Regions from separate parts of the Acidovorax sp. WCS2018Noco2-16 genome, predicted to be linked through region 1. Evidence: predicted binding sites of a transcription regulator. Region 1 holds the regulator's gene; each other region holds the start of a gene.

Evidence for each region. The regulator sigma-54, encoded in region 1, starts transcription at its own class of promoters, with help from an activator protein. The targets are predictions, from matches to a motif close to TGGCANGNAANCTGCTTT.
Region 2: the regulator sigma-54 is predicted to act here: its motif matches at 2,415-2,432, upstream of nirB (nitrite reductase large subunit NirB).
Region 3: the regulator sigma-54 is predicted to act here: its motif matches at 3,457-3,474, upstream of RQI28_RS03455 ([protein-PII] uridylyltransferase).
Region 4: the regulator sigma-54 is predicted to act here: its motif matches at 1,760-1,777, upstream of RQI28_RS06925 (transglutaminase family protein).

What each region holds. Positions count from the first base shown of each region.
Region 1 covers NZ_JAVTJJ010000002.1:817,229-824,357, reverse strand. The annotation lists gene RQI28_RS09180 (SPOR domain-containing protein) at 1-366, shown strand, start outside; gene RQI28_RS09175 (thiol:disulfide interchange protein DsbA/DsbL) at 442-1,098, shown strand; gene lptA (lipopolysaccharide transport periplasmic protein LptA) at 1,421-2,077, shown strand; gene lptB (LPS export ABC transporter ATP-binding protein) at 2,158-2,880, shown strand; gene RQI28_RS09160 (RNA polymerase factor sigma-54) at 2,880-4,466, shown strand; gene RQI28_RS09155 (TspO/MBR family protein) at 4,485-5,018, opposite strand; gene RQI28_RS09150 (methyl-accepting chemotaxis protein) at 5,208-7,082, opposite strand.
Region 2 covers NZ_JAVTJJ010000004.1:119,916-127,044, forward strand. The annotation lists gene RQI28_RS11610 (ABC transporter ATP-binding protein) at 1-483, opposite strand, end outside; gene RQI28_RS11615 (ABC transporter ATP-binding protein) at 483-1,253, opposite strand; gene RQI28_RS11620 (TOBE domain-containing protein) at 1,379-2,212, opposite strand; gene nirB (nitrite reductase large subunit NirB) at 2,657-5,188, shown strand; gene nirD (nitrite reductase small subunit NirD) at 5,242-5,583, shown strand; partial or broken gene RQI28_RS11635 (formate/nitrite transporter family protein) at 5,632-6,443, shown strand; gene RQI28_RS11640 (protein kinase domain-containing protein) at 6,459-7,129, shown strand, end outside.
Region 3 covers NZ_JAVTJJ010000001.1:759,531-766,659, forward strand. The annotation lists gene purL (phosphoribosylformylglycinamidine synthase) at 1-2,427, opposite strand, end outside; gene map (type I methionyl aminopeptidase) at 2,596-3,411, shown strand; gene RQI28_RS03455 ([protein-PII] uridylyltransferase) at 3,516-6,173, shown strand; gene def (peptide deformylase) at 6,266-6,805, opposite strand; gene RQI28_RS03465 (YbaN family protein) at 6,863-7,129, shown strand, end outside.
Region 4 covers NZ_JAVTJJ010000002.1:324,652-331,780, reverse strand. The annotation lists gene RQI28_RS06935 (hybrid sensor histidine kinase/response regulator) at 1-823, shown strand, start outside; gene RQI28_RS06930 (response regulator) at 880-1,251, opposite strand; gene RQI28_RS06925 (transglutaminase family protein) at 1,807-2,724, shown strand; gene alkB (DNA oxidative demethylase AlkB) at 2,795-3,445, opposite strand; gene RQI28_RS06915 (DsbA family oxidoreductase) at 3,529-4,209, shown strand; gene RQI28_RS06910 (CreA family protein) at 4,335-4,826, opposite strand; gene cphA (cyanophycin synthetase) at 4,868-7,129, opposite strand, start outside.

The DNA.
Region 1 (7,129 bases):
GGCGCAGCCCCCGTGGCACGCGGCGCGGCCAGCAAGCCCGCCAGCGGCGACCCGCTGGGCGACCTGGCCAAGGCCCGCTCGGCCGCCAGCCCCGCCGCGGTGGCTGCGCCGGCCGCTGGCGCTGCCGACCCCTTCGATTACTTTGTGCAGGCCGGAGCCTTCCGCACGCAGGGCGACGCTGACGCCCAGCGCGCCAAGATGGCCATGCTGGGCTGGGAGGCCCGCGTGAGCGAGCGCGAGCAGAACGGCCGCACCGTCTACCGCGTGCGCGTGGGTCCCTTTGCCAAGCGCGACGATGCCGAATCGCTGAAAGACAAGCTCGACGGCGCCGGTGTCGAATCCGCGCTGGTGCGCGTTCAGCGCTGACGGCCGTCGCCCCGACGAAACTTTGCGGCCTCTGGCTGCTCACAACCTTCTGACCGACCAAGGAGTGAATTTTTCATGAAACGCCGCGAGTTTTCCCTGTCCGCCGCCACGGCTTTGGCCGCCTCTGCCGCCGCCCTGCCCGTGGCCACGCCCGCGTTCGCGCAGGCCCGTCAGTTCAAGGAAGGCAAGGACTACGCCAAGCTCGCCAAGCCCGCCCCGGTCGATGCACCCGCCGGCAAAGTCGAGGTGATCGAATTCTTCTGGTACAGCTGCCCGCATTGCCACGCCTTCGAGCCCGCGCTGGAAGTGTGGATGAAGGCAGCGCCCAAAGACCTGCAGATCCGCCGCGTGCCCGTGGCCTTCAACGCCAGCTTCGTGCCGCAGCAAAAGCTGTACTTCGCGCTGGAAGGCATGGGCAAGCTGCCTGATCTGCACGCCAAGGTATTCCGCGCCGTCCACGTCGAGCGCCTGCCCCTCAACAAGGATGAGCTGATCTTCGAATGGATCGGCAAACAGGGCGTGGACGTGGCCAAGTTCAAGGAGTCGTACAACTCCTTCAGCGTCTCCAACCAGGTGCGCAAGTCGGCGCAACTGCAGGAAGCGTACGGCGTGGAAGGCGTGCCCTCGATGGGTGTGGCCGGCCGCTACTACACCGACGGCACGATGGCCGGCAACATGCAGAGCGTGTTGCAGGTGGTGGATTATTTGGTGGGCGTGGCCCGCAAGGGCTGATCGGCTCTGCCTCGGGTTTGGGCGGATACCCGCCCCAGGCCCATCGCTTCCAGCGCGCCCGAGGGCGCGCTTTTTCATGGGCGCATCATCGGTGCATGTTGAGCTATTGTTTTAATAGCTGTCAGCGCTTGACACATAAGCGCTAGGGGGCTATTTGACTGTTATTCTCGGCGTTGCGTCCCCCGCGCTGTTCTCCCCTGCGCCTTACCGCCTCGTCTGGGCGCGTGCATGATGCGGGTTGGCCTTCGCGCCTTTCTTGCCGTCTGCCAGCGCCGCTAAGGCCCGCTGGTGGCCGGTACAATGTCTGCAAGATTCGTGCCCTATGAGAAACAGACTCCTCCCGCTGCTCCTGCTCTCTGCGCTGGCTTGTGCCTCGTGGGGCGCCCGTGCCGAAAAGGCCGACCGTAACAAGCCCATGAACATCGAGGCCGACGCACTGCGCCACGATGAACTTCAGCAGACCAGCGTCTTCACCGGCCGTGTCGTGCTGACCAAGGGCACCATGGTGCTGCGCGGCGCGCGGCTCGACGTGCGCCAAGACCCCGACGGCTTTCAGCACGGCGTGGTGACGGCCGAGCCCGGCAAGCGCGCCTTCTTCCGCCAAAAGCGCGACACCCTGCCCGGTGCGCCCGACGAATTCGTCGAAGGCGAAGGCGAGATCATCGAATACGACGGCCGTGCCGAGACCGTGAAGCTCACCCGCCGCGCAGAGCTGCGCCGCTACCGCGAAGCCACGCCGACCGACGAGATGTCCGGCGCCGTGATCTTCTACAACAGCGTGAGCGACGTGCTCACCGTGGACGGCCAGCGCACGGCACCCAATGGCACGCCGTCCGGCACACCCGGCGGCCGCGTGCGCGCGGTGCTGGCTCCCAAGGAGCCCGCCGCTGGCGCCGCCCGGCCCGCCGCACCCGCTGCCACGCCGGCGCCCACCCTGCGGCCCAGCACCGACCTGAGCAACGGCGGCGCGAGCAAGTGAGCGAGTCCCTCTCCCCCACCGCCTCCGCCGCTGCTACTCCCGATGCGGCCCTCGTGCCCGGCGGCAGCCGCCTGGAGGCCATGCACCTGCAAAAGTCCTACGGCAGCCGCAAGGTCGTCAAGGACGTGTCGCTCACCGTGCAAAAGGGCGAAGTCGTCGGACTGCTGGGCCCCAACGGCGCCGGCAAGACCACGTCGTTCTACATGATCGTCGGGCTGGTGCGCAGCGACGGCGGCGACATCCGCATCGACGGCCAGTCGGTCGCCAACATGCCCATTCACCGCCGCTCGCGGCTGGGCCTGTCGTATCTGCCGCAGGAGGCGTCCATCTTCCGCAAGCTGAACGTGGAAGAGAACGTGCGCGCCGTGCTGGAGCTGCAAACCGGCGAAGACGGCAAGCCGCTGCCGCGCGCCGAAGTCGAAGAGCGCCTGACCGCGCTGCTGCAGGAACTGCGCGTGGAGCACCTGCGCGCATCGCCCGCGCTGGCGCTCTCCGGTGGCGAGCGCCGCCGGGTGGAAATCGCCCGCGCCCTGGCCACGCAGCCGCGCTTCATCCTGCTCGATGAACCCTTCGCCGGCATCGACCCCATCGCCGTCATCGAGATCCAGCGGATCATCGGCTTCCTCAAAGAGCGCGGCATCGGCGTGCTCATCACCGACCACAACGTGCGCGAGACGCTGGGCATCTGCGACCACGCCTTCATCATCAGCGACGGCAACGTGCTGGCGCAGGGCACGCCTTCCGACATCGTGGACAACGCCGAGGTGCGCCGCGTGTACCTGGGCGAGCACTTTCGGATGTGATGAAGCCCGGCCTTTCACTGCGCGTCTCGCAACACCTCGCGCTCACGCCCCAACTGCAGCAATCGATCCGGCTGCTGCAGCTGTCCACGCTGGAGCTGTCGCAGGAAGTCGAGCAGATGCTCGACGAGAACCCGTTTCTCGACCGCACGCTCGAAGACGCGCCGCGCGAGGAATTCGGCCTTCAGCAGGCCGACACCCCCGTGGCGGACGATGACCGCCAGTCCGACGATGCTCTCTATAACGTAGCACCCAGCGCAGCATCCACCAGCGCTGAAGGCCCAAACGACGCTGAAACGCCGGCCAGCACCGAGGCCACCGCCGCCGAAGCGCCCGACTGGGAAGGCGACGGCACCGTGGACTTTTCGCCTGACGACAGCGAGTGGGGCGGCGACGCGCCCGCCCGCAATCGGTCGGGCGACAGCGATGGCGATGCCGACGCGACCGAGCTGGCGCGCAGCAACCTGTCGCTCACCGACTTTCTGCACCGGCAGGCGCTTTCGCTGCGGCTGTCGGAGGTGGACACCGCCGCGCTGCGCTTTCTCATCGAATCGCTGAATGACGACGGCTACCTGGAAGACTCGCTCGAATCGCTGGCCGTGAGCCTGGCCGGCCCGGAAGACACCGAGCAGATCGAAGAACTGGTGCACCGTTTCACCGTGGCCATGCGCCTGTTGCAAAGCCTGGAGCCCACGGGCGTGGGCGCGCGGGGCCTGGCCGAATGCCTGACGCTGCAGCTGCGTGCGCTGGCCGCCGACAAAGAGGGCGATGCCGAGGTACTGCAGACCGCGCTGCGCATCTGCAAGCAGCCGCTGGAGATGCTGGCCAAGCGCGACGTGCGGCGGCTGACCCAGAGCTGCGGTGGCGGCAACGAGGAGCGCACCCGCCTGGCGATGGCGCTCATCGCGCGGCTCGAGCCCCGCCCCGGCCGGCGCTTTGCCGACGTGGAGCGCAACATCATCGTGCCCGACGTCATCGTCAAGAAGACCGGGCGCGGCTCGCAGCAGAACTTCAACGTGCAGCTCAACCCCGACGTGATGCCGCGCCTGCGCGTGCACGACGTCTATGCCGGCGCGCTGCGTGGCAACCGGGGCGGCGAAGGCCACCAGGCGCTGCAGCAGCGGCTGCAGGAAGCACGCTGGTTCATCAAGAACATCCAGCAGCGCTTCGACACCATCCTGCGCGTGTCGCGCGCCATCGTGGACCGGCAGCGCAACTTCTTCGTGCACGGAGAGCTCGCCATGCGCCCGCTGGTGCTGCGCGACATCGCCGACGAGTTGGGCCTGCACGAATCCACCATCAGCCGCGTGACGACGGCGAAATACATGTCCACGCCGCAAGGCACCTACGAGCTGAAGTATTTCTTCGGCTCTGGGCTGGGCACCGAGACGGGCGGCAACGCGTCCAGCACGGCGGTGCGCGCGCTCATCAAGCAGTTCGTGTCGGCCGAGAACCTGGCCAAGCCCCTGTCGGACAGCCAGATCGCCGCCATGCTGAAAGAGCAGGGCATCGAATGCGCGCGCCGTACGGTGGCCAAGTACCGCGAGGCGCTCAAGATCGCGCCGGCCAATCTGCGCAAGGCGCTTTGACGCGGCCGCTGCGGGTCGTCAGCCCAGCAGCTGCGGGTTCATGCGCCAGAGCGTGAAGTTCAGCGCCCCGGCGAACGTGATCCACGCCAGGTAAGGCACCAGCAGCGCGCCCGCCAGCGGCCGCAGCCGCCAGAACGCCACCAGCGTGGCGGCCACGGTGATCCACAGGGCGGCGATGTCCGCCAGCGCCCAGGCACCCAGGTGCCACTGAAAGAACAGCCAGCTCCACAGCGCGTTCAGCACCAGCTGCACGCAAAACAGCACCAGCGCCCGCTGCCGCAGCGCGCCGGCCGGCTGGCGCCAGACCAGCCATGCGGCCACGCCCATCATCGCGAAGAGCGCCGTCCACACCGGGCCGAACACCGAAGGCGGCGGCGCCCAGCCGGGCTGCGCCAACTGGCCGTAGAACTGCGGCGCCTGTACCGACGCGACGCTGCCGATAGCGGCGGTGAGAAACGCCAGTGCCAGCCAGCCGGCCAGGGCCAGCCAGGTGCGCGCAGGGGAGCGGTGCAGCGGCCCGCCAGGTGCCGCAGAGGTGTAGTGCGATGTCATCGCCCGATCATCGCCGACGCATGGCCACCCCCCGGAGGCCAGGCGCGGCCGCATTTGTCAGACGGCGCGCCGTGTCGGTCGTACACGGCTTGCCTGAATGAGGCGATGCTATTATTTTAATAGCTATTAACGCTTACGGAATAAGCGCTAGAGGCCAAAAAGACCTCAAACTTCAACAGGGCGCCAAGCTCAAAGGCCGGGCAATGCACGCTGCCCGCCAGGTGAGCCCAAGGCATGCGTCGTAGCACCCAGGCCCGCTGCGTGCCCCGCTGCTTCCAGCTTGAAGCCCGCCACCACGTCGGCCAGCTGCGCCGCCTGCTGCTGCAGCGATTGCGCGGCGGCGGTGGCTTCTTCGACCAGTGCCGCGTTCTGCTGCGTGGCCTGGTCCATCTGGCTCACCGCGCTGCCGATCTCGGCGATGCCGGTGCTCTGCTCCTGGCTGGCGTTGCTGATCTCGGCCACGATGGCCGTCACGCGGCGCACGCTGTCCACCACCTTGTCCATGGTGGCGCCGGCGTCCTGCACCAGCTTGCTGCCGGCGTCGACCTGCGCTACTGAATCGTCGATTAGCGTCTTGATCTCCTTGGCGGCGGTGGCACTGCGCTGGGCCAGCGTGCGCACTTCGGATGCGACCACGGCGAAGCCCCGGCCCTGTTCGCCCGCACGGGCGGCTTCGACGGCGGCGTTCAGCGCCAGGATGTTGGTCTGAAAGGCAATGCCGTCGATCACGCCGATGATGTCCACGATCTTGCGGGCCGATGCATCGATGCCGCCCATGGTCTTGACCACCTGGCCCACGACGGTGCCGCCGTGCGTCGCGATGTCCGATGCGCCCGTCGCCAGCTGGTTGGCCTGGCGCGCGTTCTCGGCGTTCTGCTGCACGGTGGCGGTGAGCTGCTCCATGGCGGCGGCGGTTTCTTCCAGCGAGCTGGCCTGCTGCTCGGTGCGGGCCGACAGGTCCTGGTTGCCGCTGGCGATTTCGGAGGTGGACAGGCGCACCGATTCGGACGACGCCCGGATGCGCACCAGCACGGCGGCGATCTTGTCGACGAAGCTGTTGAAGGCGTGGGCGATGTGCGTCAGCTCGTCGTTGCCATGCGTTTGCAGCCGGCGCGTCAGGTCGCCGTCGCCGGAGGCGATGTCCTGCAGCGCGTCGCGCACCAGGGCCAGGCGGCGCAAGGCGCGCGCGATGACGGCACTGAGCACCAGGATGGCCAGCGCCAGCGAGATGACCACCGTGGTCGCCGACACCTTCAGCAGCGTGTCGATGGACGCCAGCGCCTGGCCGCGGTGCACGGCAATCACCAACTGCCAGTCGGTGCCGGGCACGGGTTGCCCATACAGCAAGTAGTCGGTGCCGTTGATGTCGGTGCGCATGCCGGCGGCGGCCTTTTCCAGCTCACGCAGGGTGGCGGGCTGCAGATTGGGCGACAGGGCGGACACGGGCTTGAGCGTCAGCGACGTGTCGGGATGGGTGACGATCGCACCGGCCTGGTTGGCCAGGAAGGCGAAGCTGTCCGGCGTGGGCTTGATGGCACCCACGTTGCGCACCACAGTGGTCAGCAGCACGTCGGTGCCCACCACCGCGGTGGGGTTGCCTGCGGGCCCGACCGGTTCTGCAAACGTCACGCCCACCTCGGGCGGGGATGTGAACAGGTAGGGCGCGGTCACGATGGGCTTGCCCTCTTGAACGGCTTGCCTGTACCAAGGGCGCGACGTGACGTCGTAGCTCGCCGGCATCGGGTTCAGGAACAGGGTGCGCTTGTCCGGAAAGCCGACATAGGCATCCGAGAACCCGCCGCCGTCGCGCAGCGCCTGCAGCACGCCCCGTGGCTCCGGCTGGTCGATGGCCAGGATCAGCGTGTGGGTCAGCAGGCGCTTCGATTCCACCCAGTCCGCCAGCGTGCGTGCCTGGGATGCCACCAGCTGGCGGCTCTGGGCATCCACGGTGGACTGAACGTGGTGCTGCACCGTGATGAAGTTGGCTACAGCCAGGGCGAGCATGGCCGCGGTGAGAATGGCGACGCTGAGCGCGATGAGGCGGGCTCGGAGGCTGAGTTGCATGGGGATCCTGAGGGGTTCGGTGATGCGCTGTGGCATTCGGTCAACGG
Region 2 (7,129 bases), on a different contig from region 1:
GCCGGTGCGCAGAATGCGCGCCACGGCCAGCATCTGCTGCTCGCCGCCCGAAAGACGCGTGCCCTGGCTATGGCGGCGCTCTGCCAGGTTGGGGAACATGGCATAGATCTCATCGACCGACATAGCCTGCGTGCCGGTCTTGAGCACCGGCGGCAGCAACAGGTTTTCTTCGCACGACAGGCTGGAGAAAATGCCGCGCTCTTCGGGGCAGTACCCCACGCCCAGGTGCGCGATGCGGTGGGTTGCCATGCCGATGGTTTCGACGCCATCGATCTTCACCGAGCCCTTGCGGGCGCCGGTCAGGCCCATCACGGCGCGCATGGTCGACGTGCGGCCGGCGCCGTTGCGGCCCAGCAGCGTGACCACCTCGCCGGGCTGCACCACGATGTCCACGCCGTGCAGCACGTGCGACTCGCCATACCAGGCTTCGAGATTGCGGATTTCGAGCGCGGGCTGGCCGCTGGTTGCTTGCGGGGCGGCCATCAGTGCGCTCCCTGCAATTGGCCGTCGGTGGTGCCCATGTAGGCCTCCATCACCAGCGGGTTGTTGGAGACCTCTTCGTACGGCCCTTCGGCCAGCACGGCGCCGCGTTGGAGCACGGTGATGCGGTCGGCGATGGTGGCGATGACCTTCATGTTGTGCTCCACCATCAAAATGGTGCGGCCCGCCGAGACCTTCTTGATGAGCTGGGTGACGCGGTCCACGTCTTCGTGGCCCATACCCTGCGTGGGCTCGTCGAGCAGCATCAACTCGGGTTCCATGGCCAGCGTGGTGGCGATCTCCAGGGCGCGCTTGCGGCCGTAGGGTAGGTTCACCGTCATCTCATCGGCCAGATCTTCCAGACCGACTTCACCCAGCAGTTGCATGGCGCGGTCGTCGAGCTGCCGCAGGCTGCTGGCGCTGCGCCAGAAATGAAACGACGTACCCAACTGGCGCTGCAGGCCGAGCCGCACGTTTTCCAGCAGGGTGAGATGCGGAAACACCGCAGAGATCTGGAAAGACCGGATGATGCCGCGCCGCGCGATCTGCGCCGGGTGTTCGCGGGTGATATCTTCGCCATTGAAGTGGATGGTGCCGGAGGTGGGCTCCAGGAACTTGGTCAGCAGGTTGAAGCAGGTGGTCTTGCCCGCGCCGTTGGGGCCGATCAGCGCGTGGATCGAACCCCGCCGCACGGCAAGGTTGACATCGCTGACCGCCGTGAAGCCCTTGAACTCTTTGGTCAGGCTGTGGGTTTCGAGAATGACGTCGCTCATGCGCTTGGGGCGGCTCCGTGGTGGGCGTTGACGGCGACCGGCCAATGAGCCGAAACGCTGTCCCCGCGGGGATGTTGCAGCGCATCGTAAGTCCGGCGCCCAAGGCCGGGACATGGGGCAAATGCCTATGTAGAAACGCTATGCTCGCCAACCCTGCCGGGGCTCAAATTCAGCGTGAGGCCCGGTGTCACGGCCAGCACAAAAGCGGATTCGTCTACGCTGAGTATCACCCGTGCGCGGGTGCGCAAGCCGCTGCCGGCAACAGCAAACCCCACCATCTGCACACCCGCATCCAGTTGCGCGGACACCTCGTCGCCTGCTTTGCCGCGCGACACGCGGGTGACGCGCCCAACCCATTCGTTCGGGCCGGGTTGCGCCCCGCCGCCCGCCGCCGCAGCCACCCGCACCGCGGTGGCCTTGCACAGCGCCTGCACCGGCAAACCCGGCGCCAGCCCCAGCAGTTCGGCGCTTTCACGGGTGATGCGCGAGCGCACGTCCAATGCCTGCGCCGCTACACCGTCGCCCCGCAGCTGCACCAGTACGATGGGCCCATGCATTTCCAGCGAAACCACCACGCACGGCCACTGGTTGCGCATGCTGGTGCGCACGGCCAGGCGGGCGACGGCCTGCGTGCCGCCCGCCTGGCCGGCGTCGATCTGCGCCAGGGCCTTGCGGCGGGCCTGCTCTACCGCATCGGCCGCCGTAAGCAGCTGGCGCCCCGCGTCAGTCAACCGCGCACCGCCGCCGCCTGAGCCGCCCACCAGCCGCTCCACCAGCGCCATGCCCGCCAGGTTGGTCAGCGTGTCGATGGCCTGCCATGCCGCCTTGTAACTCACGCCGACGGCGCGGGCGGCTTGGGAAATAGAACCGTCCTCACCGATGCGGCGCAGGATGTCGATGCGCCGGTCCGCCATGCCATGGCCCAGCGCGTCGGAGAACGCGACTCGTTTTTCTTGCATGCGCCCATCATGCCGCCACGGCCGACGCTCATGCGCGGGTGGGTCGGCGGATGGCTCGTTCAGCGGGGCGCTCCGGGGTTTCGGGACTGAAGCGGTGCATCCGCCCCACCACCGGGCTGACAGCACACCAGTTTGGTGCGCCGCACCAGTACGGTGGCGGCTGCCCCGCCCTGCCCCAGCCTCTGCTACGGGAAGATCGGCCGGGCACGAATCCTGCTGAAGCTACCGCGAAGCCCGTGGCAGTGCCGCCGCTGGCCTCGCAGCCTCCGCCAACGACGGCGGAACCCGAGCCAGCGCGGCTACCAGCCGCTTTGGCGATCGGCCGTTCCCAACCGACTTCATCCGCGTTCCGCGGGGGCCCCTGTCGCACGCCACTCCCTTCCAGCGGAGTCCAGCGCTGCGAACTGCAAGCCCTCGCGGTGCCAGGAAATGCAGGAATCCCACATGAAAATCATCGTAGTAGGCCACGGCATGGTCGGCCACAAGCTCCTGGAAGAGCTCGAGCAACTGAAGGTCAACGCCGAGGTGACCGTGCTGTGCGAGGAGCCGCGCCCCGCCTACGACCGTGTGCATCTGTCCGAATTTTTTGCCGGCAAGACGGCCGACGAGCTGTCTGTCGTGGAGCCCGGCTTTTTCGAGCGCAGCGGCTTCAAGCTGCGCCTAGCCGCACGTGCCGCATCCATCGAGCGCCGCAACAACACCGTGACGACGATGGACGGTGAGGTGCTGGAATACGACAAGCTGGTGCTGGCCACCGGCTCGGTGCCCTTCGTGCCGCAGGTGCCGGGGCGTGATCGGCCCCACACCTTCGTCTATCGCACCATCGAAGACCTGGAGGGCATGCGGGCAAGCGGCGCCCATTCCAAGACCGGCGTGGTCGTGGGTGGCGGCCTGCTGGGCCTGGAATGCGCCAAGGCGCTGCGCGACCTGGGCCTGGAAACGCATGTCGTCGAATTTGCCCCGCGCCTGATGACCGTGCAGGTGGACGACGGCGGCGGCCGCGTGCTGCGCACCAAGATCGAAGAGCTGGGCGTGCACGTACACACCGGCCGCAACACGCTGGAGATCACCGACGGCGCCATGGCGCGCCACCGCATGGTGTTTGCCGACGGCACGCACCTGGAAACGGACATGATCGTGTTCTCCGCCGGCATCCGCCCGCGCGACGAACTGGCGCGCCAGTGCGTGCTGGCACTGGGCCCGCGCGGAGGCGTGGCGGTGGACGACCACTGCCGCAGCAGCGACCGTGACATCTACGCCATCGGCGAATGCGCGTCGTGGAACGAACAGCTCTTCGGCCTGGTGGCGCCCGGTTATGACATGGCCCGCGTGGTGGCACGCCACATCGCCGGCCAGACGGACGCCGCCTTTGCCGGCGCCGACATGAGCACCAAGCTCAAGCTGATGGGCGTGGACGTGGCCAGCATCGGCGACGCGCAGGGCAAGACGCCGCACAGCCGCAACTACCAGTACATCGACGAGCGCAAGCAGATCTACAAGAAGATCGTGGTCAGCGAAGACGGCAAACAGCTGCTGGGCGCCGTGCTGGTGGGCAACGCCGACGAATATGGCACGCTGCTGCAGATGGCGCTCAACGGCATTGAGCTGCCCGACGAGCCTGAATTTCTGATCCTGCCCTCCAGCGACGGCAAGGCCAAGCCGGGCCTGGGCGTGGAGGCCCTTCCCGACACGGCCCAGATCTGCTCGTGCAACAACGTCACCAAGGGCGACATCTGCGCCGCCGTGGGCGATGGCACCTGCACCATCGGCGAGATGAAGGCCTGCACCAAGGCAGGGGCGACCTGCGGCGGCTGCGTGCCGCTCGTCACCCAGGTGATGAAGTTCGAGATGGCGCGGCGGGGCATGGCGGTGAACAACCACATCTGCGAACACTTTCCGCACTCGCGCCAGGAGATCTATCACCTGGTGCGCGTGGGCAACATCAAGAGCTTTGAAGACCTGTTGGCCCAGCACGGCAAGGGCCTGGGCTGCGATATCTGCAAACCCGTGGCAGCCAGCGTGCTGGCCTCGTGCTGGAACGATTTCGTGCTGAAAAAGGAACTGGCCGGCCTGCAGGACAGCAACGACTACTACCTGGGCAATATCCAGAAGGATGGCAGCTACTCCGTGGTGCCCCGCATGCCCGGAGGCGAGGTCACCCCCGACGGCCTGATCGCCGTGGGCCAGGTGGCCAAGAAGTATGGCCTGTACACCAAAGTCACGGGTGGTGCCCGCGTGGACATGTTCGGCGCACGCGTAGAGCAGCTGCCCGCCATCTGGGAAGAGCTGATCGCCGCGGGCTTCGAGTCGGGCCACGCGTATGGAAAATCGTTGCGCACCGTGAAAAGCTGCGTGGGCTCGACCTGGTGCCGCTACGGCGTGGACGACAGCATCGGCCTGGCCGTAGAGCTGGAAAACCGCTACAAGGGTCTGCGCGCGCCGCACAAGATCAAGTTCGGCGTATCGGGCTGCACCCGCGAGTGCGCCGAGGCGCAGGGCAAGGACATCGGCATCATCGCCACCGAAAAAGGCTGGAACCTCTACATCTGCGGCAACGGCGGCATGAAGCCGCGCCACGCCGAGCTGTTTGCCACCGACCTTTCCAAGGACGCGCTCATCCGCATGATCGACCGGGTGCTGATGTTCTACGTGCGCACCGCAGACCGGCTGCAGCGCACCAGCACGTGGCGCGAGAACCTCGAGGGCGGCCTGGACTACCTCAAGGATGTGCTTATCAAGGACAGCCTGGGCCTGGGTGCAGAACTCGAGAGCCAGATGCAGCACGTCGTGAACACCTACCAGTGCGAATGGAAGACCGCCGTGGCCGACCCGGCCGTGCGCCAGCGGTTCCGCTCGTTCGTCAACAGCGACAAGAAGGACGAGCACATCGTGTTCGTGGAAGAGCGCGGCCAGATCCGCCCCGCCCGCGCCGACGAGCGCAGCGATGCCGCCCTGGAAGAAGACGCCACCGCATGACACATGCCGGGCGCGTGCCTGACGCGCCCGCAGCCCCACAGGAAACCGCATCTATGACCACAGAAACCCTGCAGCTCACCGACGTCTGCGCCGCCGCCGACATCGTGCCCAACACCGGCGTCTGCGCGCTGGTGGAAGGCCGCCACATCGCCATCTTCCGCATCGGGCAAGACCAGTTCCATGCCATCGACAACGTGGACCCGCAGTCGGGCGCCAGCGTGCTCTCGCGCGGGCTCATCGGCAGCCTGGGCGAGCGCGTCGTCGTGGCGTCGCCGCTTTACAAGAACCATTTCGACCTGCGCACCGGCGAATGCGTGGAAGCTCCGCAGAACTCGGTGCGCGCGCACACGGTACGTATCGACGACGGACGCGTGCTCGTCGCGCTGTCTCAATGACCTGCCCTTCAATGCGCTCCCCTTCACCTATTTTTGATTGACCACACCATGGCCTATCTCGCTCCTTCCGAGTTCGTCGCCAAAATGGTGGACGCAGGCGAATCCAAGCTGCTGATGTCCACCCGCGACACACTCATCCGTTCCTACATGGCGGGCGCCATCCTGGCCCTGGCCGCCGCCTTCGCCGTGACGGTGACGGTGAACACGGGCAACGCCCTCGTCGGCGCGATGCTCTTTCCCGTCGGCTTCATCATGCTGTACCTGCTCGGGTTCGACCTGCTGACCGGCGTGTTCACGCTGGTGCCGCTGGCCGTGTTCGACAAGCGCCCGGGCGCCACCTGGGGCGGCGTGATGCGCAACTGGAGCCTGGTGTTCTGCGGCAACTTCGCCGGCGCCTCACCGTGGCGGTGTTCATGGCGATCATCTTCACCTTCGGCTTTTCAGAGGCGCCCAACCTGGTCGGCCAGAAGATCGGTCACATCGGCGAAGGCCGCACCGTGGGCTATGCCGCGCACGGAGCGGCGGGCATGCTGACGCTCTTCATCCGGGGCGTGCTGTGCAACTGGATGGTGTCCACCGGCGTGGTGGCGGCCATGATGTCCACCACCGTGTCGGGCAAGGCCATCGGCATGTGGATGCCGGTGATGGTGTTTTTCTACATGGGGTTCGAGCACTCCATCGTGAACATGTTCCTGTTCCCCATCGGACTGATGCTGGGCGGCAACTTCACGCTGATGGACTACCTGATCTGGAACGAGATCCCGACCGTGCTGGGCAACCTGGTGGGCGGCCTGACCTTCGTCGGCGCCACGCTGTACTCCACGCACTACAAAACCGCGCCCAAGCGCCGGTTGAACTAAGCCCACTTCTCCACGATGGCTCACGGCCTGCGTGTCACGCTCGGCCAGCACTCGCTGGCCGGTCCGCATGGCGCCAACCAGGACTTTCACGGCGCGCTGCTGCCCACCGGGCTCCTGCTCGCCAGCAAGGGCATCGCACTGGCGCTGGCCGACGGCATCAGCTCCAGCGATGTGAGCCAGGTGGCGGCACAGGCAGCGGTGCGAACTTTTCTCGACGATTACTACGCCACGTCTGAAGCCTGGTCGGTGCGACGCGCGGCTCAGCGTGTGCTAGGCGCCACCAATTCGTGGTTGCACGCCCAGACGCAGCGCGGCGAGGGCCGGTTCGAGAAAGACAGAGGCTACGTCTGCACCTTCACGGCGCTGATTCTCAAAGGGCGGCAGGCCCACCTGCTGCACGTGGGCGATGCGCGCGCATTTCGCCTGCACCGCCAGGCGCTGGAGCAACTGACCGACGACCACCGCGTGCGCATGTCATCGGTGGAGTCGTACCTGGGCCGTGCGCTCGGCATCGGCGCGCACGTCGAGATCGACTACCGCAGCTGGCCCGTCGATGTGGGCGATTTCTACGTGCTGGCCACCGACGGCGCCTATCAAGGCCTGGAGGCCGCCGACGTGCACACCGCGCTGGCCCTGCACCCGCACGACCTGGATGCGGCTGCCGCGTGGCTGACCGCACAGGCGCG
Region 3 (7,129 bases), on a different contig from region 1:
GATCAGGCTGACGGGCGAGGTCACCTTCCTGGCAGTGCCGGCCTCGTCCTTCCACTGCGTGCGCATGGAAAGACTGTCCTTGCCGACCGGAATGCTGATGCCCAAAGCCGGACACAGCTCCATGCCCACGGCCTTCACCGTGGCGTACAGGTCGGCGTCTTCACCGGCCTCGCCGCAGGCGGCCATCCAGTTGGCGCTGAGCTTCACGCGGGGCAGCTCGATAGGCGCGGCCAGCAGGTTGGTGATGGCCTCGGCCACCGCCATGCGGCCCGAAGCGGGTGCATCGATGGCGGCCAGCGGCGTGCGCTCGCCCAGGCTCATGGCCTCGCCGGCAAAGCCCTTGAAGTCGGCCAGCGTCACGGCGCAATCGGCCACCGGCACCTGCCAGGGGCCGACCATCTGGTCGCGGTGGCTCAAGCCGCCCACCGTGCGGTCGCCGATGGTGATCAGAAAGCGCTTGGACGCCACCGTCGGGTGGGCCAGCACGTCGATCACCGCTTGCTGCAGCGCCACGCCGGTCAGGTCGATGGGCGTGAGGGCGCGCTTGACGGTGGTGACGTCGCGGTGCATTTTGGGCGGCTTCCCCAGCAACACTTCCATGGGCATGTCGACGGGCAGCTTCTGTTCGCCTTCGGTGAGTGCCGTGTCGTCCAGCACCAGCTGGCGCTCGCCCGTGGCGGTGCCGATGACGGCGAAGGGGCAGCGTTCGCGTTCGCAGAACAGGCGGAACTGCTCCAGCGATTCGGGCGCAATAGCCAGCACGTAGCGTTCCTGGCTTTCGTTGGACCAGATTTCCTTCGGGGCCAAGCCCGATTCTTCCAGCTGCACCGCGCGCAGGTCGAAGCGCGCACCGCGCCCGGCGTCGTTGGTCAGCTCAGGAAACGCGTTGGACAGGCCGCCCGCGCCCACGTCGTGAATGGCCAGGATGGGGTTGGCCGCGCCTTGCGCCCAGCAGTGGTTGATGACCTCTTGCGCGCGGCGTTCGATCTCGGGGTTGCCGCGCTGCACCGAGTCAAAGTCCAGCTCGGCTGCATTGGCGCCGGTAGCCATCGAGCTGGCCGCACTGCCGCCCATGCCGATGCGCATGCCGGGCCCGCCCAGCTGAATCAGCAACGAGCCGGCCGGGAATTCGATCTTTTGCGTGAGGCCGGAATCGATGGTGCCCAGGCCGCCCGCGATCATGATGGGCTTGTGATAGCCGCGGTCGACGCCGCCCACGGTCTGCTCGTATTCGCGGAAGTAGCCCAGCAGGTTGGGCCGGCCGAATTCGTTGTTGAACGCCGCGCCGCCCAGCGGGCCTTCGACCATGATCTGCAGCGGGCTGGCGATGTGTTCGGGCTTGCCGAATTCACCGCCCCAGAGCTTGGACACCGTGAAGCCCGTCAGCCCTGCCTTGGGCTTGGAGCCGCGCCCGGTGGCGCCTTCGTCGCGGATCTCGCCCCCCGCCCCGGTCGAGGCGCCGGGGAAGGGCGAAATCGCCGTGGGGTGGTTGTGCGTTTCCACCTTCATCAGCACGTGGTTCAGTGCGCTACTCTTTTCATAGCTACTTGCGCTTGATGGATAAGCGCTAGAGGCCATTTTGGCTATAAATCGCTCAACCGGCGAGCCCTCCATGACCGAGGCGTTGTCCGAGTACGCCACCACCGTATGCTGCGGCGCCAGCTGGTGCGTGTTGCGGATCATGGCGAACAGGCTCTTGTCCTGCGTTTCGCCGTCGATGGTGAACTGCGCGTTGAAGATCTTGTGGCGGCAGTGCTCGCTGTTGGCCTGCGCGAACATCATCAGCTCGACATCGGTCGGGTTGCGCTTCAAGCCGGTGAACGCGTTGACCAGGTAGTCGATCTCATCCGTTGCCAGCGCCAGGCCCCAGCGCGTGTTGGCCGCTTCGAGCGCTGCACGCCCGCCGCCCAGCACGTCGACGAATTCCATCGGCGCGGCGGGCAGTTCGGTGAACAGCGCGGCGGCGCTGCCCAAGTCAGGCACCACCGATTCGGTCATGCGGTCGTGCAGCAGCGCGGCGACCTGGCCCCGCTGCGCCTCGGTCAGCTCGGGCGTGCCGCCCAGCAGGCCGGACTTGAGCTGCAGGCGGTATTCGGTCACGCGCTCGACGCGGCGAATGGCGAGGCCGCAGTTGCGCGCGATGTCGGTGGCTTTGGACGCCCATGGCGACACCGTGCCCAGGCGCGGCGTGACGATCAGCGCAGGACCCGCCACCGGGCCGGCGTACGGGTCGCCGTAGGTCAGCAGCGCGGCCAGGCGCTCGCGCTCGGCCGGCGTGGGCTGGGCATCGGTCGACACCAGGTGCACGAAGCGCGCCGCGATGCCGGTGATCTTGGGATGGATGGCCTCCAGGGCGGGCTGCAGTTGCTGGGCGCGGAAGGTGCTGAGGGCATTGCCGCCCTCCAGCTGAGTCATGTGCAAGGTCACGGTAGCGGCCTGTGTGATGGGGGTGGAACGCGGACTGCGCAGGACGGTGGCCGCTGAATGGGGACGCCGGCCCGGAGGTTCTCGGAAAACCCGGCATTTTAACGGTGCCCGGCCGCACCGAAGCCGCTTGGCTGCAAAGGCAAAAGCCGGGTGGGATAATTCGGCCCCATGAGCATCACCATCAAAGACGCCGAGGGCATTGCCGGCATGCGGGAGGCGTGTCGCCTGGCCTCCGAAGTGCTGGACTACATCACCCCCCACATTCGCACCGGCATCACCACCGCAGAAATCGACCGCCTGGGCGCCGAGTGCATGGCGCAACAAGGCACCGTCTCCGCCACCATCGGCTACCAGCCGCCGGGCTACCCGCCCTACCCCGGCCACCTGTGCACGTCGGTCAACCATGTGGTGTGCCACGGGATTCCGAACGACAAGCCTTTGAAGAAGGGCGACATCGTCAACGTGGACGTCACCGTCATCACCAAGGACGGCTGGTACGGCGACAACAGCCGCATGTACTTGATCGGCGAATGCTCGATTGCGGCCAAGCGCTTGAGCAGCCTGACGTTCGATGCCATGTGGCTGGGCATTCAGCAGGTCAAGGCAGGCGCGCGGCTGGGCGACGTGGGCCATGCGATCCAGAAATTTGCCGAAGGGCATGGCCTGTCCGTGGTGCGCGAATTCTGCGGCCACGGCATCGGCCAGAAGTTCCATGAAGAGCCGCAGGTGCTGCACTACGGCCGCCCGGGCACGCTGGACGAATTGCGCCCCGGCATGATCTTCACCATCGAGCCCATGCTGAACCTGGGCCGCCGCGAGATCAAGGAACTGGGCAACGACGGCTGGACCATCATCACCAAGGACCGCAGCCTGTCCGCGCAGTGGGAACACACGGTGCTGGTGACCGAAACCGGCTACGAAGTGCTGACGCTGTCGGCCGGATCGCCGCCGCTGCCTTCCTTCGTGACGGCCACCAAGACCTGATTTGCCCCGCCCGGCCCCGCGCCGGGCCTGGCGGGTGTTGTGCTTTCGTATGGATCTTGCTTGCACCCGCAGGCATGCCTCACAGTCCGCCCATGAGTACGCCCATGTCCGCCATCCCTTCCCCCACGCCTTCTGAACTCCCCGCGTTGCGGGACGCCTATCGGCAAGACAAGGCAGAGCTGCTCGCATCGCTGCAGGCAGGTGGCGTCTCCACCCGGGGCATTCGCCCGCTGCTGCTCAAGCTGTCGTCGCTGGCCGACGGACTGCTGCAGCAGTTGTGGCAGCGCGCTGGCCTGCCCGCCACCGTGGCGCTGGTGGCGGTGGGCGGCTACGGCCGGGCGCAGCTCTTTCCCTATTCCGACGTGGACGTGCTGGTGCTGCTGCCCGACGCCCTGTGCCCAGACCGCAGCGAAGGGCAAGAACCCTGCGTGGACACCGAAGCGCAAGACCCGCTGCGCACCGCGATGGAGACCTTCATCGGCAGCTGCTGGGACACGGGCCTGGAGATCGGCTCCAGCGTACGCACGGTGGCCGAATGCCTGAGCGAGTCGGCCGGCGACGTGACGGTGCAGACCTCGCTGCTGGAGTCGCGCCTGATCTGCGGCAACGCCGCGCTGTTCACCGAGTTCCGCCGCCGGTATCTGGAGCAGATGGACCCGGCCGCCTTCCTGGTCGCCAAGACGCTGGAGATGCGCCAGCGCCACAACAAGTACGAAAACACGCCCTACGCGCTGGAGCCCAACTGCAAGGAGTCGCCCGGCGGCCTGCGCGATCTGCAGATGATCACCTGGGTGTCCCGCGCAGCGGGCCTGGGCAGCACCTGGCGCAACCTGGCCGCCAGCGGGCTGGCCACGCCGTTCGAGGTACGCCAGATCGAGCGCAACGAGGCCTTGCTGTTCCTCATTCGCGCCCGCCTGCATGTAGTGGCCGGCCGCCACGAAGACCGCCTGGTGTTCGACCTGCAGACCGCCGTGGCCGAATCGTTCGGCTACCGCTCTACTTCGCCCGACGGTAAGCGGCTGGCCATGCGCGCCAGCGAAACGCTGATGCGCCGCTATTACTGGGCGGCCAAGGCCGTGTCGCAGCTCAGCCAGATGCTGTTGCTGAACATCGAGGAGCGCCTGTCGCCTTCCACGCACGAGCTGCGCCGCATCAACGACCGGTTCTTCGAAAAAGCCGGCCTGATCGAGGTGGCGAGCGACGACCTGTACCAGCAGCAGCCGCACGCCATTCTGGAAACGTTCTTGCTGTACGAGACCACCGGCGGGCTGAAAGACCTGTCGGTGCGCACGCTGCGCGCGCTCTACAACGCGCGTGGCGTCATGGATGCGGCCTTCCGGCGCGACCCGGTCAACCGCGCCACCTTCATGCAGATCGTCAAGCAGCCGGCCGGCATCACCCACGCCATGCGGCTGATGAACCAGACCTCGGTGCTGGGGCGCTACCTGTGGGCCTTTCGCCGCATCGTCGGGCAGATGCAGCACGACCTGTTCCACGTCTACACGGTCGACCAGCACATCCTGATGGTGCTGCGCAACGTGCGGCGCTTCTTCATGGCCGAGCATGCGCATGAATACCCGTTCTGCTCGCAACTGGCGAGCGGCTGGGACAAGCCCTGGCTGCTGTACCTGGCCGCGCTGTTCCACGACATCGGCAAGGGCCGTGGTGGCGACCATTCGCAGATCGGCGCGGAGGAAGTGCGCCACTTCAGCCGCCAGCACGGTGTGGACAAGGCCGACTCGGCGCTGATCGAATTCCTGGTGCGCGAGCATCTGGCGATGAGCCAGGTCGCGCAAAAGCAGGACCTGTCGGACCCTGACGTCATCGCCGCCTTCGCGCAGCGCGTGGGCAACGAGCGCAATCTGACCGCGCTTTACCTGCTGACGGTGGCGGACATCCGCGGCACCAGCCCCAAGGTCTGGAACGCCTGGAAGGGCAAGCTGCTGGAAGACCTGTACCGCGCCACGCTGCGCACGCTGGGCGGCCGCGCGCCCGATGCCGCCGCCGAGGTCGAAGCCAGCAAGCGCGAAGCGCTGGTGCTGCTGGCATTGAGCGCGCAGCCGGCCGATGGCCACCTGAAGCTGTGGGACACGCTGGACGTGGGCTACTTCATGCGGCACGAAGCTGCCGACATCGCCTGGCACGCGCGGCACCTGGCGCGGCTGGTGGGATCGGAGCGGCCGGTGGTGCGCGCACGCCAGTCGCTGGTGGGCGAAGGCCTGCAGGTGATGGTCTACGCGGCCGACCAGCCCGACCTGTTCGCGCGCATCTGCGGCTACTTCGACCGGGCAGGCTTCAGCATCTTGGATGCGCGTGTGCACACCACGCGCAATGGCTACGCGCTCGACACGTTCCAGGTGGTGGCATCCACCCAGGCGGGCCACTACCGTGAACTCACCCACATGGTCGAAAGCGATCTGGGGCGCGCCATCGCCGACGGCGGCGCCCTGCCCGAGCCGACGCGCAAGCGCGTGTCGCGGCGGGTCAGGAGCTTTCCGGTGGCCCCCCGCGTCACGCTGCGCCCCGACGAAAAAGCGCAGCGCTGGCTTATCTCTATCTCTGCCAGCGACCGTGCCGGCTTGCTGTATCTGATAGCGAGAGTGCTGTCGCAGCACCAGTTGAGCGTGCAGCTCGCCAAGGTCAGCACGCTGGGCGAGCGGGTGGAAGACACCTTCTTGGTGCAAGGCTCCGAGCTGCAGAACAACGCCCGGCAGATCCGCATCGAGACCGAGCTGCTCAAGGCGCTGGCGGACAGCGACTGAGCCCACCCGCTTTTGCTATTATATATATAGCTAGTAGCGCTTAATGGATAAGCGCTAGAGCACTATTTCATTCAAAACTCCACCCGCCGGATTCAATCGTCTTCGGCCGCGTTGATGTCCGGAAAAAGCACCTCGGTAAAGCCGAATCGCGAGAAGTCGCGCACCCGCATCGGGTAGAGCTTGCCGATCAGGTGATCGCATTCATGCTGCACCACACGCGCATGAAAACCCTCGGCGACCCGGTCGATCGGGTCGCCGTACGGATCGAACCCGGTATAGCGAATGCGCGACCAGCGCGGCACCACGCCGCGCAGGCCCGGCACGGACAGACAGCCTTCCCAGTCCTCTTCCTCCTCGTGGCCCAGCGGCATGATCACCGGGTTGACCAGCGTGGTCTGCGGCACCAGCGGGCGGTCCGGGTAGCGCGGGTTGCGCTGGTTCGAACCAAAGATCACCACCTGCAGATCGACGCCGATCTGCGGCGCGGCCAAGCCTGCGCCGTTGACGGACTGCATCGTCTCCAGCAGGTCGCGCACCAGCGTATGCAGAGCATCGGTGTCGAATTCGGTCACGGGCTGGGCAACGCGCAGAAGCCGCGGGTCGCCCATTTTCAGAATGGCGTGGATGGTCATGGATGTGTGGTTGCGCTGGGCGGCTGGCGAGCATAACGCCGCAGGCACAATCGGGCCATGCCCGTTCCGCCAGAGCCGCAGCCGCCGCTGCCCCCCCTACCGCCGCACGCGCCGCTGCCGCTGGTGGTGCGGTGGCTGCTGTTGGCGTTTGCGGCACTGTGCCTGGTGATGGGCGTCATCGGCATTTTCGTGCCGGGGCTGCCCACCACCGTCTTCATCTTGATGGCCGGCTGGGCAGCGGCGCGCAGTTCGCCCCGTCTGCACGCGTGGCTGTGGGGCCACCCCCTGTTCGGCTCCATGCTGCGCAACTGGGCCAACGGTGGC
Region 4 (7,129 bases), 490 kb from region 1:
ATCGGGCGCGGTGGACTTTCTCTACAAGCCCATCGATCCGCACATGCTGATCAACAAGGCCAACGTGTTCTTCGAGCTGCAGCACCAGAAGCAGGCGCTGGCCTTCGAACTGCAGGAGCGCACCGAGGCGCTGCGCATCAACGACATGTTCATGGCCGTGCTCAGCCACGACCTGCGCGGCCCGCTCAGCGCGATCCTGGCGTCGGCCGTGGTGCTGCAGCGCCCGCACGATGCGGACAAGGTGCCGCTTTTGGCCGGCAAGATCCAGGCAAGTGGCCGCCGCATGAGCCGCATGATCGAAGACCTGCTGGACGTGACCCGCGCGCGCCAGGCAGGCGGGCTGGTCATGCAGACCGGTGAGCAGGTCGATCTGGCGGCGGCAGCCCAGCGCACCGTGCAGGAGCTGCGCGATGCCCACCCTGGTCGCATCATCGAGGTGAGCCAGCAGGGCGACCTGCGCGGCTGGTGGGACATCGACCGGCTGTGCCAGGTCATCGGCAACTTGCTGGGCAACGCCATCCACCATGGCGCGTCCGACCAGCCCGTGCAATTGCGTCTGGATGGCACGGCGGCGTGCGAAGTGGTGTTCAGTACGTCCAACGGCGGCACCATTCCACCGGCGTTGCTGCCGCATCTGTTCGATCCGTTCCGCGGCAGCACAAACGCCGCGCCGGGGCAGCACAAGGGCCTGGGCCTGGGGCTCTACATCGTGCAGCAGATTGTGCTGGGGCACGGCGGGCACATCGAGGCCGCGTCCAGCGCGGGGCGCACCGTGTTCCAGGTGCGGCTGCCGCGCAGCCAGGCGGCGCCTGTTGGAGTGTGACGTTTGAAGTTAAGCGGGGAGAGGGGTAGCTGGATTTGAGCATCCAGGCGCCGGGTTCAAGCCAGGCTGGACCCTTGGAGCCTGGTCTGTACGTCGTCCAGCAGCGCTTCCAGATCTTCCACCTCAAAGGGCTTGAGCAAGGCGCGAACGTGAGGCCCGAGCGTGTCGAGGCCGTGGCTCAACTGATAGCCCGAGCACAGCACGATCCAGCGCGACGGGTCTTTGGCCAGCAGCCGGCGGGCCAGGTCGGTGCCCGACATGCCGGGCAGGCTCACATCGGTGATCACCAGGTCGTAGGGCTGGGCCGCGTCGTGTTCCAGCGCTTCTTCGGCCGTGGCGCAGCTGGTGATGCTGCGGCCGTCGCATTCCAGCAGCAGGCCCATGGTCTCCCGCAGCTCGCAGTTGTCTTCGACGTACAGAATGCGCAGGGATGTCATGCAGGGCTGAGGGGGCTGGACAGAGTCGGTATGTAAAGAGGTCAGGCTGTGATTTCCCGACGCCAGGGCCGGGTTGTGGGCAGGATGCTGCGGGGGAAGAAAGCTGGGGGCACCTGGGATGCGGGTGCACCAGTAGCCATTATCGGGCGGCATGGCAGCAAGCCTGCGCATGGCAGGGATATGCGGGATGGGCAGAACGTGCGGTCAGGCTTGCCGCGGCTGCATCACCGCATGCCATGGCACAGAGGTTGCGCAAAGAGCCGAGGTGACGTGCTGCCATGGTGATTGAGCCTTCGCATGAACAATGGATCTTCGTGGCAACCCATGGGACATGCGGGAGCCTTGCGAAAAGTGGCGCGATCTTCTTCGGCTTTTTCCGACGGCCATGTAGGACAAGTGCGATGGTACGGTTGTCAGGTGTGCCCGCTCCTGCGCTTCGGTGCGGCGTTTGCCGACAGCGCTGGTTCCTCGGATCCTCGATACTGCATGTCAGCCGTGGTGGCGTGCGTCTTGCATGGCCTGGCAATGATCGAAAAGCTCCGTCCTATGATCCGAATCAAACTGCAGGTGGACCTCGCCTACTCCGTGAATGGTCCCGGAGGCGATTTCATTTTCAACTTTCATGCGGCCCACACGGGGCACCAGACAGTGCAGGACGAGAGCTTGCTCGTCACCCAGGGCCGCGGGGCCGGGGCGCCCATCGTCGCGACCAACCTGTCCACCGATCCAGTCACCGGCACACGCTGCCTGCGTTTGACCGCACAGCCGGGCCCGTTGAATTTGGCTTATGCCGCTACCATCGACATGCACCACGATGTGGCAGACCCTGCGCGAATTGCTGAGGTGCCGGTGCGTGAGTTGCCCGACGACGTGCTGCAGTACATGTACCCCAGCCGTTACTGCCAGTCCGACCAGCTATCGACGCTGGCATTCCGGGAGTTCGGCCACCTGTGGCAGGGCTACAGCCGCGTTCAAGCGATCCGCGATTGGGTGCACGGCCATGTGGAGTTTCGCTCCAACACCTCCAATTCGACCACCTCGGCCCTCGATACCTTCGTGCAGCGCGTGGGTGTGTGCCGCGACTTTGCGCACCTGATGATCGCCATCTGCCGCGCCCTGAACATTCCGGCACGCTTTGTGACGGGCACCGACTACGGCGCCGACCCGGCGCTCGGCCCTCCAGACTTTCATGCCTACGTGGAGGTGTATCTGGGCGGCCGGTGGTATCTGTTCGACCCGTCGGGCACTGCCATTCCGATGGGCATGATCCGCATGGCCACCGGCCGCGATGCAGCCGATGTGGCCTTCGCCACCATCTTCGGCAGTGTGGGCACCGAGGCGCCGAAGATCCGCGCCTGGGCCGTGCAGGATCCGTCGCGCGGCTTCGAGTTGCCGCACCACTCGTCGCTGGCCCTATCCACCGACGGGCCATCGCCAGAGCATGGCTTGCGGCAAGCCAACTGAAGTTTCAGGTCAAATGGGCCTCAAGCGCTTATCCATCAAGCGCTGGTAGCTATAAAAATAATAGTGTTCGTCAGTCTGCCTTGCGAAAGGTAAGGTTGATGCGCCACGGCCCGGTGAGCGGATGCACACCCTGAGCCACCGGCGCTACGCCGTGCAGGCGCAGCCGGTCGGCACCGCCCCACACCACGACGTCGCCATGCGCCAGCGGCACGTGCATTGCCTTCTCGGCGCGGTGATGTCCACCCCAAAGAAAAGTGGCCGGCAGGCCCAGTGACACCGACACGATCGGCGCCTGCAAGTCCCGTTCGTCCCGATCTTGGTGCAGCGACAGGCGCGTGCCGGGTGCGTAGCGATTGATAAGGCAGGCGTCGGCCACGAAGTGGGCAAAGCCCGCCTCGCCAGCCGCCGCTGCGGCCAATGCGCCGAAAGCTTGCGGCATCGGCACCCACGGCTGACCGCTCAGCGGATCGTGCGGCTCGTAACGGTAGCCGCGGCGATCGCTCACCCAGCCCAACGCTCCGGCATTGGTCGTGGCGACGCCCATGCGCCTGCCGCCTGGCGTTTCCATGTGCCGCCACGGTGCCGAAATGGCGGCCCGCTCCACGCCTTGCAGCAACTGCTGCACCCAGGGCAACGCAAAGCCGCGCAGCAGCACGGCCTGCGTGCCCAGCCGTAGCGAAGTGGGACTGCCGGTATCGTCCGAGAACAGGTCTGCGGTCATGGGGAAATGCTTGAGGTTACTGATGCCGGGAAAGCGTTGCGCCTACGATGCCAGCTTCGCATCCACTTTGTCCAACGATTGCCATGAACGCTGCTGTTGCTGCCACTCCCACACCGCTCAAGATTGACTTCGTCTCCGACGTGTCGTGCCCCTGGTGCATCATCGGCCTGCAGGCGCTGAAACAGGCCGCCGAGCGGCTGAACGGCCAGGTGGCGCTGGACCTGCATTTCCAGCCCTTCGAACTGAACCCACAGATGGCCCCCGAAGGCCAGGACATTGCCGAGCACTTGATGGAGAAGTACGGCGCCACGCCTGAGCAATCGCAGCAGAACCGCGACGCCATCACCCAGCGCGGGGCGGCCCTGGGCTTTACCTTCCGCATGGACCAGCGCAGTCGCATCTACAACACCTTCGACGCGCACCGCTTGCTGCACTGGGCGGGCGAAGAGGGCGCGCCCGGCAGCCAGGCGGCGCTCAAGCACGCGCTGTTCGCCGCCTACTTCACCGAAGGCCAGAACCCTGGCGACCACGCCGTGCTGCTGCAGGTGGCAAAAGAGGTGGGCCTGGACGTGGAGCGCGCGAAGGCCGTGCTGGCCTCGCAGGAATTCGCCGATGCGGTGCGCGAGCGCGAGGCGTTCTACCAGCAGCAGGGCATCAACTCGGTGCCGGCCATCATCATCAACGACCGCCACCTGATCCAGGGCGGCCAGCCGGTGGAGGTGTTCGAGCAGGCACTGCGGCAGATCGCGAGCGGCGGCGTCTGATGGACAAAAAAAGCGCGGGCGCTATTTTATTGATAGCTGCAAGCGCTTGCTTTATAAGCAATTCAGAGTGTTTTATATCTGAAGTTCCCTGAATTCAAGCGCTACCAGCTATTAAATAAATAGCATCAAGGTTGCACCGGAATCTTCATGGCCCGGTCCACCGGCACGGCCGTGACGCTGTTCTGCGGCGATCCTTCGATCAGCCGGTCGGAATAGGTCAGGTAGATCAGCGTGTTGCGCGGAGCGTCCACCATGCGCACGATGCGCAGACGCTTGAAGAGAATGGAGGTGCGTTCGCTGAACACCTCTTCCTGCTTCTTGAGCGGCGCCTTGTTGAAGGTGATCGGCCCCGTCTGGCGGCAGGCAATGGACGCCTCGGCCTTGTCCTCCGCCAGCCCCAGCGAGCCCTTGATGCCGCCGGTGCGCGCGCGCGAAACGTAGCAGGTCACGCCTTGCACGGCAGGGTCGTCATAGGCCTCCACGATGATGTCGTGGTCGCGCCCGATGAGCTTGAAGGCCGTGTCGACCGTGCCGATGGTCTCGCCGGCGGCCTGGGCCGACAGCGCGGCACCGGCCAGCGCCAGCAGCAGGGCGATGCGTCGCGGGGTCTGTTTCATCGTCGTCGTCCTTGTCGTCGTCATCGCCGGCATGCCCGTGCTCATGCGGCTGGAATTTCTGCACATCGCCGGGCCAGGTGGGCCAGCGCCTCTTCCACCTGATCGACCAGCACCAGGCACAGATCGCCCGGCTGGAGGCGGTCCAGCGCGGTGTCGATGGCGACGAACTCGCCGCGGATTTCTTGCACATGCGTGGTGCGCGCCGCGCCGGCCAGGCCTTCGCGCAGCAGTGCCATCACCTCGCCGTCGGCACGGCCGCGCTGGGCTGCGTCCTGGTACAGCAGCACGTCGTCGAACGCCTTGCCCAGGATGACGGTCTGCTCGCGGATGTCTTCATCGCGCCGGTCGCCGGCACCGCTGATCACCACGCTGCGGCGGTGGGCCGGCAACGCTTGCACCGCCTGCACCAGCGCGCGCATGGCGTCGGGGTTGTGGCCGTAGTCGGCAATCACCGTGGCGCCGCGGAAGTCCATCACGTTGAAGCGGCCAGGCGCGTTGTCGCTGTCGTTGACGAAGCCCGACAGCCCGCGGCGGATGGTCTGCCACGGCAGGCCCACGCCCCAGGCGGCAGCCACGGCGGCCATCACGTTCTCGACCTGAAAGCCCAGCTTGCCGCCCTGGGTGATGGGCACGTCGCGCAGGTGGATGGATTCGCGCCATGAGCCTTCGGCGGCGACGATGGAGTCGCCGTCCACATAGACCGAGCGGTGCCCCTGGGCGCGGTGCGTGGCCATCACTGGGTGATGGCGGTCGCTGGCGAAGTAGATCACCTTGGCGGTGGTGGCCGAGGCCATGGCCGCGACGACCGGGTCGGTGGCGTTGAGCACCGCGTAGCCTTCGGGCGTGACGTTCTGCACGATCACGCGCTTGACCAGGGCCAGGTCTTCCACCGTGTTGATGTAGTTCATGCCCAGATGGTCGCCCGCGCCGATGTTGGTCACCACGGCCACCGAGCAGCGGTCGAAACCCAGGCCCTCGCGCAGGATGCCGCCGCGCGCGGTCTCGAACACGGCTGCATCCACTTCGGGGTGCAGCAGCACGTTGCGCGCGCTCTTGGGGCCGGAGCAGTCGCCCGAGTCGATCTGGCGGCCGTTGACGTACACGCCGTCGGTGTTGGTCATGCCCACGCGCAGGCCCTGTGCGGAAAAGAGGTGCGCAATCAGCCGTGCCGTGGTGGTCTTGCCGTTGGTGCCGGTGATGGCGACAGTGGGAATGCGCCCGTCCTGGCCGTGGCTGTAGAGCTTGTCGACCATGGCCTGGCCGACGTTGCGCGGCTTGCCGTAGCTGGGCGCCAGGTGCATGCGCAGGCCGGGTGCGGCGTTCACTTCGACGAAGCCGCCGCCTTGTGTTTCCAGCGGCTGCAGCACCGTTTCGGCCACCATGTCGACCCCGCAAATGTGCAGGCCGACCATCTGCGCCGCGGCGATGGCGCGGGCGGCCACGTCGGGGTGCACGTCGTCGGTCACGTCGGTGGCGGTGCCGCCGGTGGACAGGTTGGCGTTGTTGCGCAGGATGACGCGCTGGCCCTTGGGCGGAATCGATTCAGGCGTCAGGCCTTGCATGGCCAGGCGGGCGACGGCGATGTCGTCCAGCCGGATCTTGGTGAGCGACGTGGCGTGGCCTTCGCCCCGGCGCGGGTCGAGGTTGACCAGGTGCACCAGGTCGCGCACGGTGCGCTCGCCATCGCCCAGCACCTGAGGGGGCTCGCGACGCGCGGCGGCCACCAACTGGTCGCCCACCACCAGCAGGCGGAAGTCATGCCCCGGCAGAAAGCGTTCGACCATGACTGTGCCGTATTCGGCAGCGGTGCGGAAGGCTTCGTCAAGCTGCGCGCGGTCGGTGATGTTGACCGTCACGCCCTTGCCCTGATTGCCGTCCTGCGGTTTGACCACCACGGGCAGGCCCACTTTCAGCGCCACGGCCCAGGCCTCGTCCATGGTTTCGACGGGCGCCCCCAGCGGCACGGGCACGCCGGCGGCATGCAGCAGGCGCTTGGTCAGGTCTTTGTCTTGTGCGATGGATTCTGCGACGGCGCTGGTGGAGTCGATCTCGGCCGCCTGGATGCGCCGCTGCTTCGATCCCCAGCCCAACTGCACCAGGCTGCCGCGCGTCAGGCGCCTGAACGGAATGCCGCGCGCCACGGCCGCGTCCACGATGGAGCCGGTGCTGGGGCCCAGGCGCTCGTCTTCGTCCAGCTCGCGCAGGCGCGCCACGGCGGCATCAGCGTCGAAATGGCTACCGGCCAGCGCTGCGCTGATCAGCGCCTGCGCGTCGTCGAAGGCCTGGCGGCCCACCGCCTCTTC